2 regions of the Ramlibacter sp. PS3R-8 genome follow, and region 2 is predicted to be linked to the other one. Evidence: predicted binding sites of a transcription regulator. Region 2 holds the regulator's gene; the other holds the start of a gene.
What was found. The regulator FNR, encoded in region 2, switches genes on or off when oxygen is low (the NO sensors DNR and NnrR bind a similar motif). The targets are predictions, from matches to a motif close to TTGATNNNNATCAA.

Region 1 (6,856 bases), on a different contig from region 2:
CTCTTCATGCCGGACGTGGGCACCGCGCGCGCCGACTTTCCCGGCGGTGATGCGCGCCAGCTGTATCGCTCGATCCGGCGGCTGCTGGAGCTGCCGCCCGCCACGCGGGTGTTCGTCTGCCACGACTATCCGCCCGGCAGCCGCGCGCCCGGGTGGGAGACCAGTGTGGCCGAACAGCGGCAAAGGAACATCCATGTGCGTGACGGCGTCACCGAGGAGGCGTTCGTGGAAATGCGGCGCCGGCGTGACGCCACCCTCGAGATGCCTGCGCTGATCCTGCCGTCGATCCAGGTGAACGTGAGGGGCGGGCAACTGCCGCCGGCCGACGACAACGGCATCGCTTACCTGCGGATCCCGGTGAACGCGCTGCGCCGGCGAGTGCGCTGAACGCGATGCGATGCGGTCCGTTTGACATGGATCAACCACGAAGCCGCGGCGCGTTCCACATTGGCAGTCGGGCGGGTGCCAAAGGGCGCCGGCGCCCCAAGTCTCGATTGTTGAAAGGGCCAACATGACTGCAAACACCGGCAATGTGGATCGCATGCTCAGAGCGATGGTGGGGCTCGTCCTCATCGGCCTGGCCATGACGGGCATCGTGGGCGCGTGGGGCTGGATCGGCATCGTGCCGCTGGCCACGGGCGCCTTCGGGTTCTGCCCGTTGTACTCGATGCTCGGCATCAACACCTGCGGCGTGAAGCCATAGGGGAGTTCGGGATCGCCGCGCTTGCCTGGCGCCCGCGTCGCGATGGGCACCAGGCCAGGGGCCTGCCAAGGCAGCGACTGCGCTCAGCGCGCGATGCCGAGGCGCCAGGCGAAGCGCCGCGCACCGCGCGGGGATGCAGGTGGACGGGAAGGGGCGAGGCGGCGTGCGCGCTGATGCCGCTCAAGCGGATGGTCCGCCGGCCCGGTCCGGAGGAGGACCTCCTGCCTTGCTGCGATAGATCACGTGGTAGGCCAGTCCCACCAGCACGCTGCCTCCGAGCAGGTTGCCGGCGATCACGATGGCAAGGTTCGCGCCCATCCCTGCCAACGTGACGACCGGTGTGCCGGCCCCAGGCCCGCTGCCGGACTGCACCAGCATCGCCAGCGGCATCAGGTACATGTTGGCGATGCTGTGTTCGAAACCTGCGGCCACGAACGCGGTGATCGGAAAGACCACCGCGACAGCCTTGTCGGTGACGCTGCGCCCGGCCATCGCCATCCAGACCGCCATGCAGACCAGGACGTTGCACATCACTGCGCGGAAGAAGGCTTCCTGCCAGGGCAGGTCCTGCTTGGCCAGCGCGATGCGCACCACGGTCCGCCCGACCGCGCCCGCCCCCATGCCGGTATGCCCGCTCAGGTCGACGAGCAGCGCAAGGCCTGCCGCGCCCACGAAATTGGCTGCGCACACCACCACCCAGTTGCGCAACACCTGGGCGGAGGTGATCTTTCGGTCCGCCCAGGCCATCGCCAGCAGGTTGTTGCCGGTGAAAAGCTCGGCGCCCGCCACCACCACCAGAAGCAGTCCGAGAGAGAACACCAGGCCGGAGACCAGCTGCGACGCGGCAAGTCCCAGGCTGGCATCCGAACGGACGATGACGGACAGCATCGCCCCGAGGCCGATGAAGGCTCCGGCCAGCACGCCGAGCATCGCCAGCGGAAGCAGCGCCATCTGCGCCTTGGCGACGCCGACCGTTTCGATGCGGCGCGCGACTTCGCTCGGCGAGTAGGCATCGGACCCGTAGATTTCGGTGGTCATCGTTACCGTGGCTTCGTACCTGCGTCTGTCAGGACAGGATGCAGCGGGCCAGCTGCCTGGCTGCCTTGAGGCCGGGCCAGCCGGCATGACCAGCGGCAGCCGAAGCCCGTGCGTCAGCTTCGGCGCCGCGGGGCCATGTTCACCGCGGCTTCTGCTGCTCCTCGCCGCGGATGGAAAGCACCGGCACGGGGGCCTGGCGGATGACCTGCTCCGCCCCACTGCCCAGGAGCACGCGTCCGATGCCACGCCTGCCATGGGTGCCCACGACGATCAGGTCCGCTTCGAAGCGCCGCGCCTCTTCGGCGACCTGGTCGCCCAAGCGCTGGCCGGGCGCTTCCATGAGCTTCGTATCCGCGGGTACGCCCGCGGCCCGTGCGATGTCCAGGCCCTCCTGAAGCACCTTTTCGGCATAGCCGCGGCACTCCTGGAGCACGTCCGCGCTGTATTCGAAGCCGCTCATGTACGCGAGTTCGTCGAAAGAATGCACCAGCCGCACGCGCCCGCCGCTCTCGCGCGCCAGCTGGAGGGCGGTGACGAGGGCCTTGCCCGAGGTCGGGCTGCCGTCGACGGGGATGAGGATGCGATGGAACATGGCGCGCTCCTTTCGGTGTGAGGAATGCAAATGTTAGGAGCCTATTCGCGAACGTGGCTTGCGCAAGATCAATCGCGGCCGGTGTCCCGTGATCCGGCCCTTGGCCGCCACTGCAGGCAGGATGCTGATCCGCCGCTTGATGCATGTCAACCGCCGCTCGGCGTCGCCGCCTAGAGTCGACCGTCATGGACAGCGTCTCCCAGGGATTGACGACGGCCGAGGCGCAGGCCCGGCTGCGCCGCTTCGGACCCAACGCCTCGGCGGACGCCGAAGACCATGGCATCCGCCGCGTGCTCGCCGGCATCGCGGCGGAGCCGATGTTCCTGCTGCTGCTCGCCGCCGCGGGCGTCTATCTCGTGATCGGCAATCTCGGCGAAGGCCTCCTGCTGGCGTGCTTCGCGGTGCTTTCCGTGGGACTGGTCCTGCTGCAGCAGTACCGGGGGGAGCGGGCCCTGCAGGCGCTGAACGCGCTGGCCGTGCGCCATGTGCGTGTGCTGCGGGACGGCGGCATCCACCGGGTCGCGAGCGTGGAGGTGGTGCCCGGCGACGTGATGCTGCTCGCGGAGGGCGAGCGCATCGCCGCGGACGCGGTGCTGCGCGAGGCGAACGCCCTGCAGGTGGATGAGTCCCTGCTCACCGGTGAATCGCTGCCCGTGCGCAAGCGTGCGGACACGCCGGCGCAGCCTGCACCGATCCCGGGCGGCGACGACTCCCCTCATGTCTTCGCTGGAACCCTCGTCGTGGGAGGCCACGGCGTCGCCGAAGTCACGCAGACGGGAGGCGGCACGCAGATGGGCCGCATCGGCGCGTCCTTGGCCGGCATCGACACGCAGTCCACCCCACTGCAAGTGCAGCTGGGCCGCCTGGTCCGGCAGTTCGGCTGGGTGGCACTGGCGCTCAGCGCGCTGCTGGTGCTTTGGCATGGGGTGGTGCGGCAGGACTGGCTGCAGGGGCTCCTGTCCGCGCTGGCCTTCGCCATGGCCATGCTGCCGGAGGAAATCCCGATGGTCCTGACCATTTTCATCGGGCTGGCCGCATGGCGCATGGCGCGCCTGCAGGTGCTGGCGCGCCGGCCGGCGGTGATCGAGGCGCTCGGCGCCATCACGTTCCTGTGCGTGGACAAGACCGGCACGCTCACCGAAAACCGGCAGCAGCTGCGCCGGCTGGTCACCAGCGACGCCGATGTGGATTTCGCCACGGATTCCTTCCTGCCCGGTTCCGTGCAAGCGCTGCTCGAATATGGCGTGCTGGCCTCGCGCCGTGGCAGCGTCGACCCGCTGGACGTGGCGCTGCTGGCCAGCGGCGACGCTGCGCTCCCTGCGGACCGGCTTCACCAGGGCTGGAGCTTGCGCCAGGAATATGCACTCACGCCCGAGCTTCCGGCCATGGCGCAGGTCTGGCGGCGTCCGGACGGCCAACAGGAAATTGCGGCGAAAGGGGCGGCCGAGGCGATCGCCGGCCTGTGCCACCTCGATGCGCGCGCCCGCGCGGCGCTGCTGGTGCAGGTCGAAGCGCTGGCGGGCCAGGGCCTGCGCGTGCTGGCGGTGGCGCGCTCCCCTGCCGGCGAGGGGCCGCTGCCATCCAGCCAGGCCGGCTACGACTTCACGCTGGTGGGCCTCGTGGGTTTCGAGGATCCCCTGCGCGCCGATGTCCCGCAGGCGCTGCAGGTCGCGCGCGCGGCGGGCATCGCGGTCGTGATGATCACGGGGGACCATGCGGCCACCGCGCTGGCCATCGCCCGCCAGGCGGGCATCGACACCCAAGCCGGCGCCCTGACCGGAGGGCAGCTGGCCCGCATGGACACGCAGGCGCTGCGTGAAGCGGTACGGCAGACGCGGGTGTTCGCGCGGGTGCTGCCGCAGCAGAAGCTCGCGCTGGTGCAGGCCCTGCAGGCCAACGGGGAAACAGTGGCCATGACAGGCGATGGCGTGAACGACGCGCCGGCGCTGAAGGCGGCGCACGTCGGCATTGCCATGGGCAGGCGCGGCACCGACGTCGCGCGCGAGGCGGCCGGCCTTGTGCTGCTGGACGAGAACGTGACGCGCATCGTCGAAGGCGTGCGCACGGGCCGCCGCACCTTCGACAACCTGCGCCACGCCATGACCTACATCGTGGCCATCCACGTGCCCATTGCCGGGCTGGCGCTGCTGCCGCTGCTCTTTGGCCTGCCACCTGTGTTGTTGCCGGCGCACGTGGTGTTGACCGAGATGGTGGTGGATCCCATGTGTTCTTTTGCCTTCGAAGGCGTGGCGGAGCGCGGCGACATCATGCGGCGACCGCCCCGGCCGCCGCGCGAGGACCTGCTGGGCCGCGCCACGCTGTACCAGGGCCTGGCCGAGGGCGTCCTGTTGCTGGCCGCCATCCTGGTGGTCTACGTTGCGGGCTTGCGGACACTCGATGCGGCGCAGGCCCGCACGCTGGCTGTCGTGGGGCTGACCGCCGGGAACCTGCTGCTCGTGTGGGTGAATACCGGTCCCCACCACCGGCGACAGCCCGCCCGGAAGGCGCTGTGGCTGGTCAGCGCGGGCGCGGCGCTCGCGCTGGTTGCGGCCATCGCCTGGCCGCCGCTGCGCGGGCTGTTGCAGTTCGGCGTGCCACCGGTCGCCGGTTTGCTGGCCGCCCTGGCGGGCGCCGGCGCCGCAGTCCTGGCTGCGGCGGCGCTGTCGGGACGACGCGCGACGTCACAGCGGCGGTGATGGGGTGCCGGACGGCTTGCCGCTGCGGGCTGCGTTTGATGCAGCGCAAGGCGCAGCGTGACAGCAGGTGTACCTTGTGGCACCTGTTCCGTCCTGCAGGAGATTCCCATGCGTCCTTTCCACCAGACCGTCGGATCGCTCGACCAGTGGCTGCCACAGCCCGACCCTGACGCATGAACACGCAAGTCGCGTCCCATGAGCCTCATTCCCAAGCGCTCGACCTGCCACTGAAGACCGCCCTGGCGCGCACGGCGCACGGGATCTCGCCCGCCTCCGTGGCGATGGCCCACGCAGACTGGCTCACCCACCTGCTGGTCTCACCCTCCAGGCAATCGGAGCTCGCGTCGAGCGCGCTGCAGAAGTCCTTGCTGTGGCTGCGCTTTGCCAGCCAGGCCTGGGCCGGCCCATGCGCGCCGTGCGCGGAACCGATGCCCGGCGACAAGCGCTTTGCCAGAAGCGATTGGCAGTTGCCCTTCTTTGCCACGCTCGCCCAGGGCTTCCTGCTCACGGAGCAGTGGTGGGACGAAGCCACCCGCGGCGTGCGCGGCGTGTCCCGGCATCACGAGGAAGTGGCGTCCTTCACCGTCCGGCAGTGGCTGGACATGCTCTCGCCGTCCAACTTCGCGGCATTGAATCCGGAGGTGATCCGCGGGACACTCGCCAGCGGGGGCGCCAACCTCGCCACGGGCCTTGCCAACTTCTGGCGTGACGCGATCGCCGTTGCGGCAGGCGGGCCGCCGCGCGGGGTCGAAGCCTTCCGGCCCGGCGAAGGTGTCGCGCTCACCCCCGGCAAGGTCGTGCATCGCAACCACCTCATGGAATTGATCCAGTACGAGCCGGCCACGGAACGGGCGCAGAAGGAGCCGCTGCTGATCGTGCCGTCGTGGATCATGAAGTACTACATCCTCGACCTCACGCCCGACGATTCGCTGGTGCGCTACCTCGTGTCGCAGGGGCATACCGTGTTCATGATCTCGTGGCGCAACCCCGGCGCCGACGATCGGAACCTGGGTCTCGACGACTACGTGGAGACGGGCGTGTTGCAGGCCCTCGCTGAAGTGCGCAGGATCAGGCCGGGAACGCAGGTGCACGCCGCCGGTTACTGCCTGGGCGGCACGCTGCTCGCCGTGGCCGCCGCGCTGCTGGGAAAACGGCGCGACCCGGTGCTCAGGACGGTCACGCTGCTGGCGGCCCAGGTGGACTTCGAGGAGCCCGGCGAACTGGGCCTGTTCATGGACGAAAGCCAGGTCGCATTGCTGGAAGACCTCATGGCGGAGCGCGGCTACCTGGACGGACGCGAGATGGCGGGCGCGTTCCAGCTGATCAACTCGAAGGACCTCGTCTGGTCCAAGCTGGTCCACGAGTACCTGATGGGAGCCCGGACCCCGATGACGCCCATGCGCGCCTGGAACGCGGACGCGACGCGCTTGCCGGCAAGGATGCACAGCGAATACCTGCGTCGCCTGTATCTCGAGAACCACCTGGCCGAGAATACGTACGCGGTGCATGGCGAGACGGTGAGCTTGCGCGACATCCGCGTTCCGCTGTTCGTGGTGGCCACCGAGAGGGATCATGTCTCGCCCTGGCGCTCGGTGTACAAGGTGCTGCCCCTGGTGAGCGCGCCGTCGGACTTCGTGCTGGTCTCCGGCGGCCACAACGTGGGCATCGTCAGTCCGGCCGACGGTCCCCTGGCTTTTGCAGAAGCGGCCTATCGGCATGCGTCGCACGCACGGCACGAGGCGCCGCTGGATGCGCAGGATTGGCTGGGCAGCGCGCCAGCCGCTGCGCGGGGCTCCTGGTGGACGTGCTGGAGTCAGTGGCTGGGTC
Region 2 (6,856 bases):
CGTGACGCTGGAGCCCTGCACGATGTGCACCGGTGCGATGCTGCACGCGCGGCTGGCGCGCGTCGTCTACGCCGCTGCCGACCCGAAGACGGGCGCCGCCGGCTCCGTGGTCGACCTGTTCGTGCAGCGCCGCCTGAACCACCAGACCGCCGTCGAAGGCGGCGTGCTGGCGGCGGAGTGCGGTGCATTGCTCACCGAGTTTTTCCGCGCCCGCCGCGTGGAGGCCCGCGGCGCCGCCCAGCCCTTGCGCGATGACGCCTTGCGCACGCCGGACAATCGCTTCAGCGACTTGCCGGACTACCCCTGGGATCCGCATTACGTCGCCGACCTGCCGTCGCTGGCCGGCCTGCGCATGCACTACCTGGACGAAGGCCCTCCGGATGCCTCCCGCACCTGGCTCTGCCTGCACGGCAACCCGGCGTGGAGCTACCTGTACCGCCGCATGATCCCGGTGTTCCTGGCAGCCGGCGACCGCGTGGTGGCGCCGGACATGCCGGGGTTCGGCAAGAGCGACAAGCCCAAGCGCGACGCCACCCACGCCTTCGAATGGCATCGCCAGGTTCTGCTGGAACTGGTGGAGCGGCTCGACCTGCGGCACGTCGTGCTGGTGGTCCAGGACTGGGGCGGCCTGCTCGGGCTGACACTGCCGATGGAGGCGCCGGAGCGCTACGACGGCCTGCTCGTGATGAATACGACGCTGGGGACCGGCGATGCGCCGCTCAGCCCGGGATTCATCGCCTGGCGCGACATGTGCGCCAGGAACCCGGGGTTCGACATCGGGCGGCTGTTCGCGCGCGGCAACCCGCACCTGCGGCTGGAGGAGTGCGCCGCCTACGACGCGCCGTTCCCGGACCTGGGCCATCGCGCTGCCCTGCGTGCCTTTCCGGCAATGGTGCCCGCGCGTCCCGAGGCCGGTGGCGCCGCCGTGTCGCGCGCGGCGCGCGACTTCCTGCGGGAGCGCTGGTCGGGTCGCACGATGATGGCGGTGGGTGCGCAAGACCCGGTGCTCGGCGTGCCCGTGATGCAGGCGCTGCGCGAGCAGATCCGGGGTTGCCCGGAACCGACCGTGTTGCCCCAGGCCGGCCATTTCGTCCAGGAGCATGGCGAGGAGATCGCGCGCGCGGCGGTGGGATACTTCCGCCCGTGACCAAGCGCATCTACATCTTCTCTCCCTCCAGTGCTGTGCGAAACAAGGCCGCTGTCCGGCGCGGCGTCGCTCGCCTGAAGGCCCTGGGCCACGAGGTGGAGCTCGATCCGGCCGTGTTCGCGACCCACATGCGCTTTGCCGGCGACGACGCGACGCGCCTGGCCGCCATCGGCCGCGCGGCCGACAGCGGCGCCGACGTCGCGATCATCACGCGCGGCGGCTACGGGCTGACGCGGCTGCTGCCGCAGCTGCCTTACAAGCAGATCGCCCGGGCGATCGACGGCGGCACGCAGTTCGTGGGCCTCAGCGACTTCACGGCCTTCCAGAGCGCGGTGCTCGCCGAAACGGGGCGGACGACGTGGGCGGGCCCGGCCATCGGGGAGGACTTCGGCGTGGAGCCCGAACCCGACGACATCATGCAGGCGTGCTTCGACGATCTCGTCACGCTGCAGGGCGAGGGCACCGGATGGCAGCTGCCGGCCGCCGAACGCATGGCCAAGCCGCTCCAGGAAAAGGGCGTGCTCTGGGGCGGCAACCTCGCCATCGTCGCCGCGTTGGCGGGCACGCCGTGGCTACCCAAGGTGAAGGGCGGAATCCTGTTCCTCGAGGACGTGCACGAGCACCCCTACCGCATCGAACGCATGCTGACGCAGCTGCTGTATGCCGGCGTGCTGCAGCGGCAGAAGGCGATCCTGCTCGGGCATTTCACCAACTGGGTGCCGGTGCCGCACGACAAGGGCTTCAGGCTGAAGACGGTGGTGGATTGGCTGCGCACGCAGGTGAAGGCGACGGTCCTCACCGGCCTGCCGTTCGGCCATGTACCGACCAAGGTGTGCCTGCCTGTCGGGGCCAAGGTCACCCTGGCGGTTGAAGGCCGCGACGCTTTCGTGATCTGGGGACACCGCCACTAGGGCGGATGGCTCAGCCGGTCAGCGGACTCGGACGCGAGCTCAGGCTGCCAGGCAGCAGCCCGTGGAACATCTCGGTGATGTGCAGCACCTTGCTGCGTGCGGAGGCTTCGCCCTGCGTGGCCGCCAGGGCCGCCATGACGTCCCCGCGCAGGTACCACAGCGCCTGCACGTCGTTGGCATAACGGACCCGCCGCGTCACATTGGCGAAACGCCGGCCACCCTCTTCACCCAGCAGCGACAGCATCGCCTCGCGGATGTCCTCCGTGCCTTCGTCCAGCACGGAGTCGCTCGGGGCGACAGGGTTGCCGAGCAGCCCGTAGATGCTGCTTCGAAGATTTCCTTTGAACCAACGCATATTTGAGATGACGCCTGCCTGCGAGGGCAAGCCTATCAGTGGTACGACGGCCCCCAACGTATTCGCAATACGGGGGATTGACAAGTATCCAAAGGTGACGCAATTCACGAAAAGTGTGAGCGGATGAGTCATGAGACACGTGTGCTAGGACGATTCCTAGCGCCTCTGGTCATCCTTCCGGTCGCGTTTGGGACCCGTCCGAGCCTTCGATTCAGCCACCGCCGATGGCCGGGCGAGGCGGCAAGAACGACAGTACGGCATGGCCCCACGCAACGCCCCCGTCACCGTCTTCCTCGCGGACGACTCGGCCGCCATCCGCCAGCGGGTCAATGGCCTGCTGCGGGACGCCGCCTTCACCATCGTCGGCGAGGCCGGCTCGCCGCAGGGATGCATCAGCGGAATCCTGGAAGTCCATCCGGACGTGGTGGTGCTCGACCACCAGCTCGAAGGCGGCACCGGGCTGCAGGTGATGCAAGCCGTCCGCCAGGCCGACCCGCTTGTTGCCTTTGTCGTTTTCAGCAACAACTGCGGCCCCGCTTACCGCAAGCGTTACCTGGGGCAGGGCGCCGCCCGCTTCCTGGACAAGAGTAGCGAATTCGACCAGCTCGCGGTCGCCGTCGCCGCCGCGGGCGCCCACGCCGTCCACTGAGCACGACAGACACAAAGAGATGAGGGAACCTCCATGCAATCCGCCGCGCTTCACGCCAGCCCCCTGCACTTCATGCCGCCCGCCAACCTCGCCCGCACCGCCACGCCAGCACCGCTGAAGACGCAGTGCTCCACTTGCCACCTGAAGGACCTGTGCCTGCCATGCGGCCTCACCGTCAGCGATGTCGAACGGCTCGACGGCCTCAGGTTCGCGCGGCGGCGGGTGAAGGAAGGAGACGCGCTCTACCGCGAAGGCGAAAAGTTCCAGTTCATCTACGCGGTGCGCAGCGGCACCTTCAAGTCGCACATGGCGCTCAAGGACGGCCGCGAGCAGGTGACCGCATTCCAGATGGCCGGCGAACTGCTCGGACTGGACGGCCTGGCGTCCGGCAAGCATGCCAGCAGCGCCGTGGCGCTGGAAGATGCGGAGATCTGCGCGATCCCGTACGCCAACCTCAGCGAGCTGGCTTCCGCCAGCCCCGACCTCCAGCACGTCCTCTCCCGCCTGATGAGCCGCGAGATCGTGCGCGAACACAGCCTGATGATGCTGCTGGGCAGCATGAACGCCGAAGAGCGGCTGGCCGCCTTCCTGCTGAACCTGTCGCAGCGCATGAAGGCGCGAGGCTACTCGCCCACCGAGTTTCACCTGCGCATGTCGCGGGCCGAGATCGGCAGCTACCTGGGCATGAAGCTCGAGACCGTCAGCCGCACCTTCTCCGCTTTCCAGCACCAACGGCTGCTCGAAGTGGACAAGAGACACGTGCGCATCAGCGACCTGGACGGCCTGACCCGCGTCTTCGAGACGCGCGTGCAGTAAGCGGCCTGCACCGGCTCGCCTGGCCGTATAGTTCGGCAGGAGGGCTTCCATGTTCACGGATCGCATCGAAGCGGCGGGCCGGCTGGCCGCGGCCCTGTCGCAGTACCGGGGACACAACGCGCTGGTGCTCGCCATTCCGCGTGGCGCCGTACCCATGGCCGCACGGATAGCGCGCGAGCTCCAGGGGGAACTGGAGATCGTGCTCGTGCGCAAGCTGCATGCGCCTGGCGCACCCGAATTCGCCATCGGCGCCGTGGATGAGTCCGGCTGGGTCTACCTGAGTTCGCAAGCCTCTTCCGTGGGCGCCACGCCCGATTACGTCGAGGAGCAGAAAGCGCTGCAAATGCAGGAACTGGCCCGGCGCCGGGAACTCTATACCCCGGGGCGGCTGCGCAAGGATGCCCAGGGCCGGACCGTGATCGTCGTCGACGACGGCCTGGCCACCGGCGCCACCATGATCGCGGCGCTGCATGCCGTCCGCCAGCGCCAACCGGCCCGGCTGGTTTGCGCGGTGCCGGTGGGTGCACCGGAAAGCGTCAGGCTGGTGCAGGAACATGCGGACGAAGTCGTCTGCCTGGACACCCCCCGGCGATTCATCGCGGTGAGCCAGTTCTACGGGTCGTTTCCTCAACTGGACGACGACGAAGTCATTGCATTGCTGCGGTCGGCGGACAGCCCGGCCGCAGGGGAGGGCCAGAGAGCATGAAGTATTGGAAGCGTTGCGCGGCGGCGGGCCTGCTGGCGATGTCATTCGTCGGCGTGGCGCAAGCCGCGGCGCCGCTTGGCCCCGCAGCGCTGCGCGCGCGGCATGCCGGCATGGCGCAGCAGCTCGCCCAGAATGCTTTTGGCGGGCCGGTGGTGCTGCAGTCCCAGGAGGCTTCGCGGCGCATCGAGGGAGACGTGTACGCCGTGCTCGACCATCCCTTCGAGTCGGTGCGGGGGGCGCTGTCCGATCCCGGCCGCTGGTGCGAGATCCTCATGCTGCACCTGAACACCAAGCATTGCCGGCGCGCCGACGGTGTGGATGGCCCGCGTGTCGAGGTTCGCGTCGGCAAGAAGGAGCCGCAGGCGGTGTCGTCCGCGACGTTGCTGGCGTTTGGCTGGAAGGCCCCCGTGACCCGGGCCGACTACCTGTCGGTGCAGATGGATGCGGTGGACGGTCCGTACGACACCCGCGACTACCAGCTGATGGCGGAAGCCGTGCCGCTGGAAGGCGGCCGCACCTTCCTGCACATGGGCTACGCGCTGAGCCACGGGGCCGCCAGCGAGATCGCGATGAAGGTGTACCTCGGCACGAAGGGGCAGGACAAGGTGGGCTTCACCCGCACGAAGGCTGGAGACGACGGGTTCGTCGGCGGCATGCGCGGCGTGGTGGAGCGCAACACCATGCGCTACTACCTGGCCATCGACGCCTACCTGGATTCCCTGTCGCTGCCGGGCGAGCAGCAGGTCGAAAAGCGCCTGCAGGCGTGGTTCGATGCCACGGAAAAGTATCCGCGGCAGTTGCGCGAGGTGGGGCGCGAGGACTACCTGCGGATGAAGCGCGCCGAACTGCTGCGCCTGACGGCCGCCCGCTGACGCTAGGCAGGCACGGGCTTTCGCACCACCTGGATGCTGCGCGCGCGCAGCTGTCCGCAACCCCCTTCGACGTCCTGGGCTGCAGACTGTCGCAGCTTGGTGAGCACGCCGCGCCGATGCAGCGTGCGGGCAATTTCCGCCGCGCGCTCCGATGATGGACGGCGAAAATCGATGCCGTCCACCTTGTTGAACGGGATCATGTTCAGCACGCCGTACTTGCCGGCCAGCAGGCGGACGATGCCATCGAGTTCGTCGTCGCCGTCGTTCACGCCTTCCAGCAAGGTCCACTGGTACTGGATGGGGTAGCCGGTGGCGCGCGCGTAGTTTTCTCCGGCCTCCACGAGTTCCTCCGGAGTCATGCGCGGCGCGCGTGGCAGCAATTGCTGGCGCAGGGCCGGCTTCGTCGTATGGAGGGACAGGGCCAGGGCCGGTTTCACGCGTGACAGCGGCAGCCGCTCGAAAACGCGCGGGTCGCCCACGGTCGAGAACACGAGGTCCTTGTGGCCGATGTTCCCCGCCGTGCCCAGGAACTCGATCGCTTCGATCACGGCGTCCAGGTTGTGCGCCGGCTCACCCATGCCCATGAACACCACCTTGCGGACCGGCCGGCGGGCGCGCGCCAGCGCCACCTGCGCCACCATTTCCGCGCTCCCCAGCTGCCGCACCAGGCCGTCGCGCCCGGTCATGCAGAACAGGCAGCCGACCGCGCACCCGACCTGGGAGGAGATGCACAGTCCGTCCCGCGGCAGCAGCACGCTTTCCACCATCTGGCCGTCGGCCAATTCGACCAGCAGGCGTTCGCCGCCGTCCTCGGCGGGGTGGGCGCTGCGCAGCCTGGTGATCGACGCGAGCTCGGCTTCGATTCCGGACAGGGCCGAGAGGAGGGCGGCTGGGAGGAAGTCCTCGATGCGGCGCTTGCCGCTGTCCTGCGGCAAGGCCTGGGACCACAGGCGCAGCACGCGTTGCTCGTGGGACGGCCCGGCGCCGGCGGCGCGCAGGCGCTGCCTCAGGGCTTCGATCGTCACGGTCATTGGTACGGCACCGAACAGACACCTCTGCTAGCTCATGCTCAACTGGCAACCAGACTTCGATCACACAAGGGCGGAGCCACTCGCATGACCAGTCATTCCCCCTCGCGCGGCAGTCCAGACGCGCCAGGTTCGCCAGACATCTCGGGTCTGCCCGAGTTTAAGGTTCGTTTGGCCGCCGGCGGACGCAGGGGTGGTCTCGAGCTGCTCAACGAGCGCACGCCATACCGGTTCACCGGGGTTTTTCAGTTCAGCGGCGAAGTGCTCAAAAGTGTCGAATTGGTGGACAAGTGGGACAAGGCCGTCGTGCGCGGCCAGGATGTCCCCATCGCGACCGCTTATTGCGCCCACCTGCAGCGGACGGGCCAATCC

Region 1: WG902_RS09125 (PHA/PHB synthase family protein) is a predicted target of FNR. The motif match lies at 5,065-5,078, and genes of this name have one in related genera.

The regions. Positions count from the first base shown of each region.
Region 1 covers NZ_JBBHGT010000002.1:246,998-253,853, reverse strand. The annotation lists gene WG902_RS09150 (MBL fold metallo-hydrolase) at 1-387, shown strand, start outside; gene WG902_RS09145 (YgaP family membrane protein) at 512-703, shown strand; gene WG902_RS09140 (formate/nitrite transporter family protein) at 884-1,741, opposite strand; gene WG902_RS09135 (universal stress protein) at 1,881-2,333, opposite strand; gene WG902_RS09130 (cation-translocating P-type ATPase) at 2,519-5,029, shown strand; gene WG902_RS09125 (PHA/PHB synthase family protein) at 5,203-6,856, shown strand, end outside.
Region 2 covers NZ_JBBHGT010000001.1:588,716-595,571, forward strand. The annotation lists gene tadA (tRNA adenosine(34) deaminase TadA) at 1-1,147, shown strand, start outside; gene WG902_RS02765 (LD-carboxypeptidase) at 1,144-2,058, shown strand; gene WG902_RS02770 (hypothetical protein) at 2,069-2,413, opposite strand; gene WG902_RS02775 (response regulator) at 2,673-3,062, shown strand; gene fnr (fumarate/nitrate reduction transcriptional regulator Fnr) at 3,096-3,878, shown strand; gene WG902_RS02785 (phosphoribosyltransferase) at 3,928-4,584, shown strand; gene WG902_RS02790 (hypothetical protein) at 4,581-5,456, shown strand; gene WG902_RS02795 (RNA methyltransferase) at 5,459-6,487, opposite strand; gene WG902_RS02800 (hypothetical protein) at 6,572-6,856, shown strand, end outside.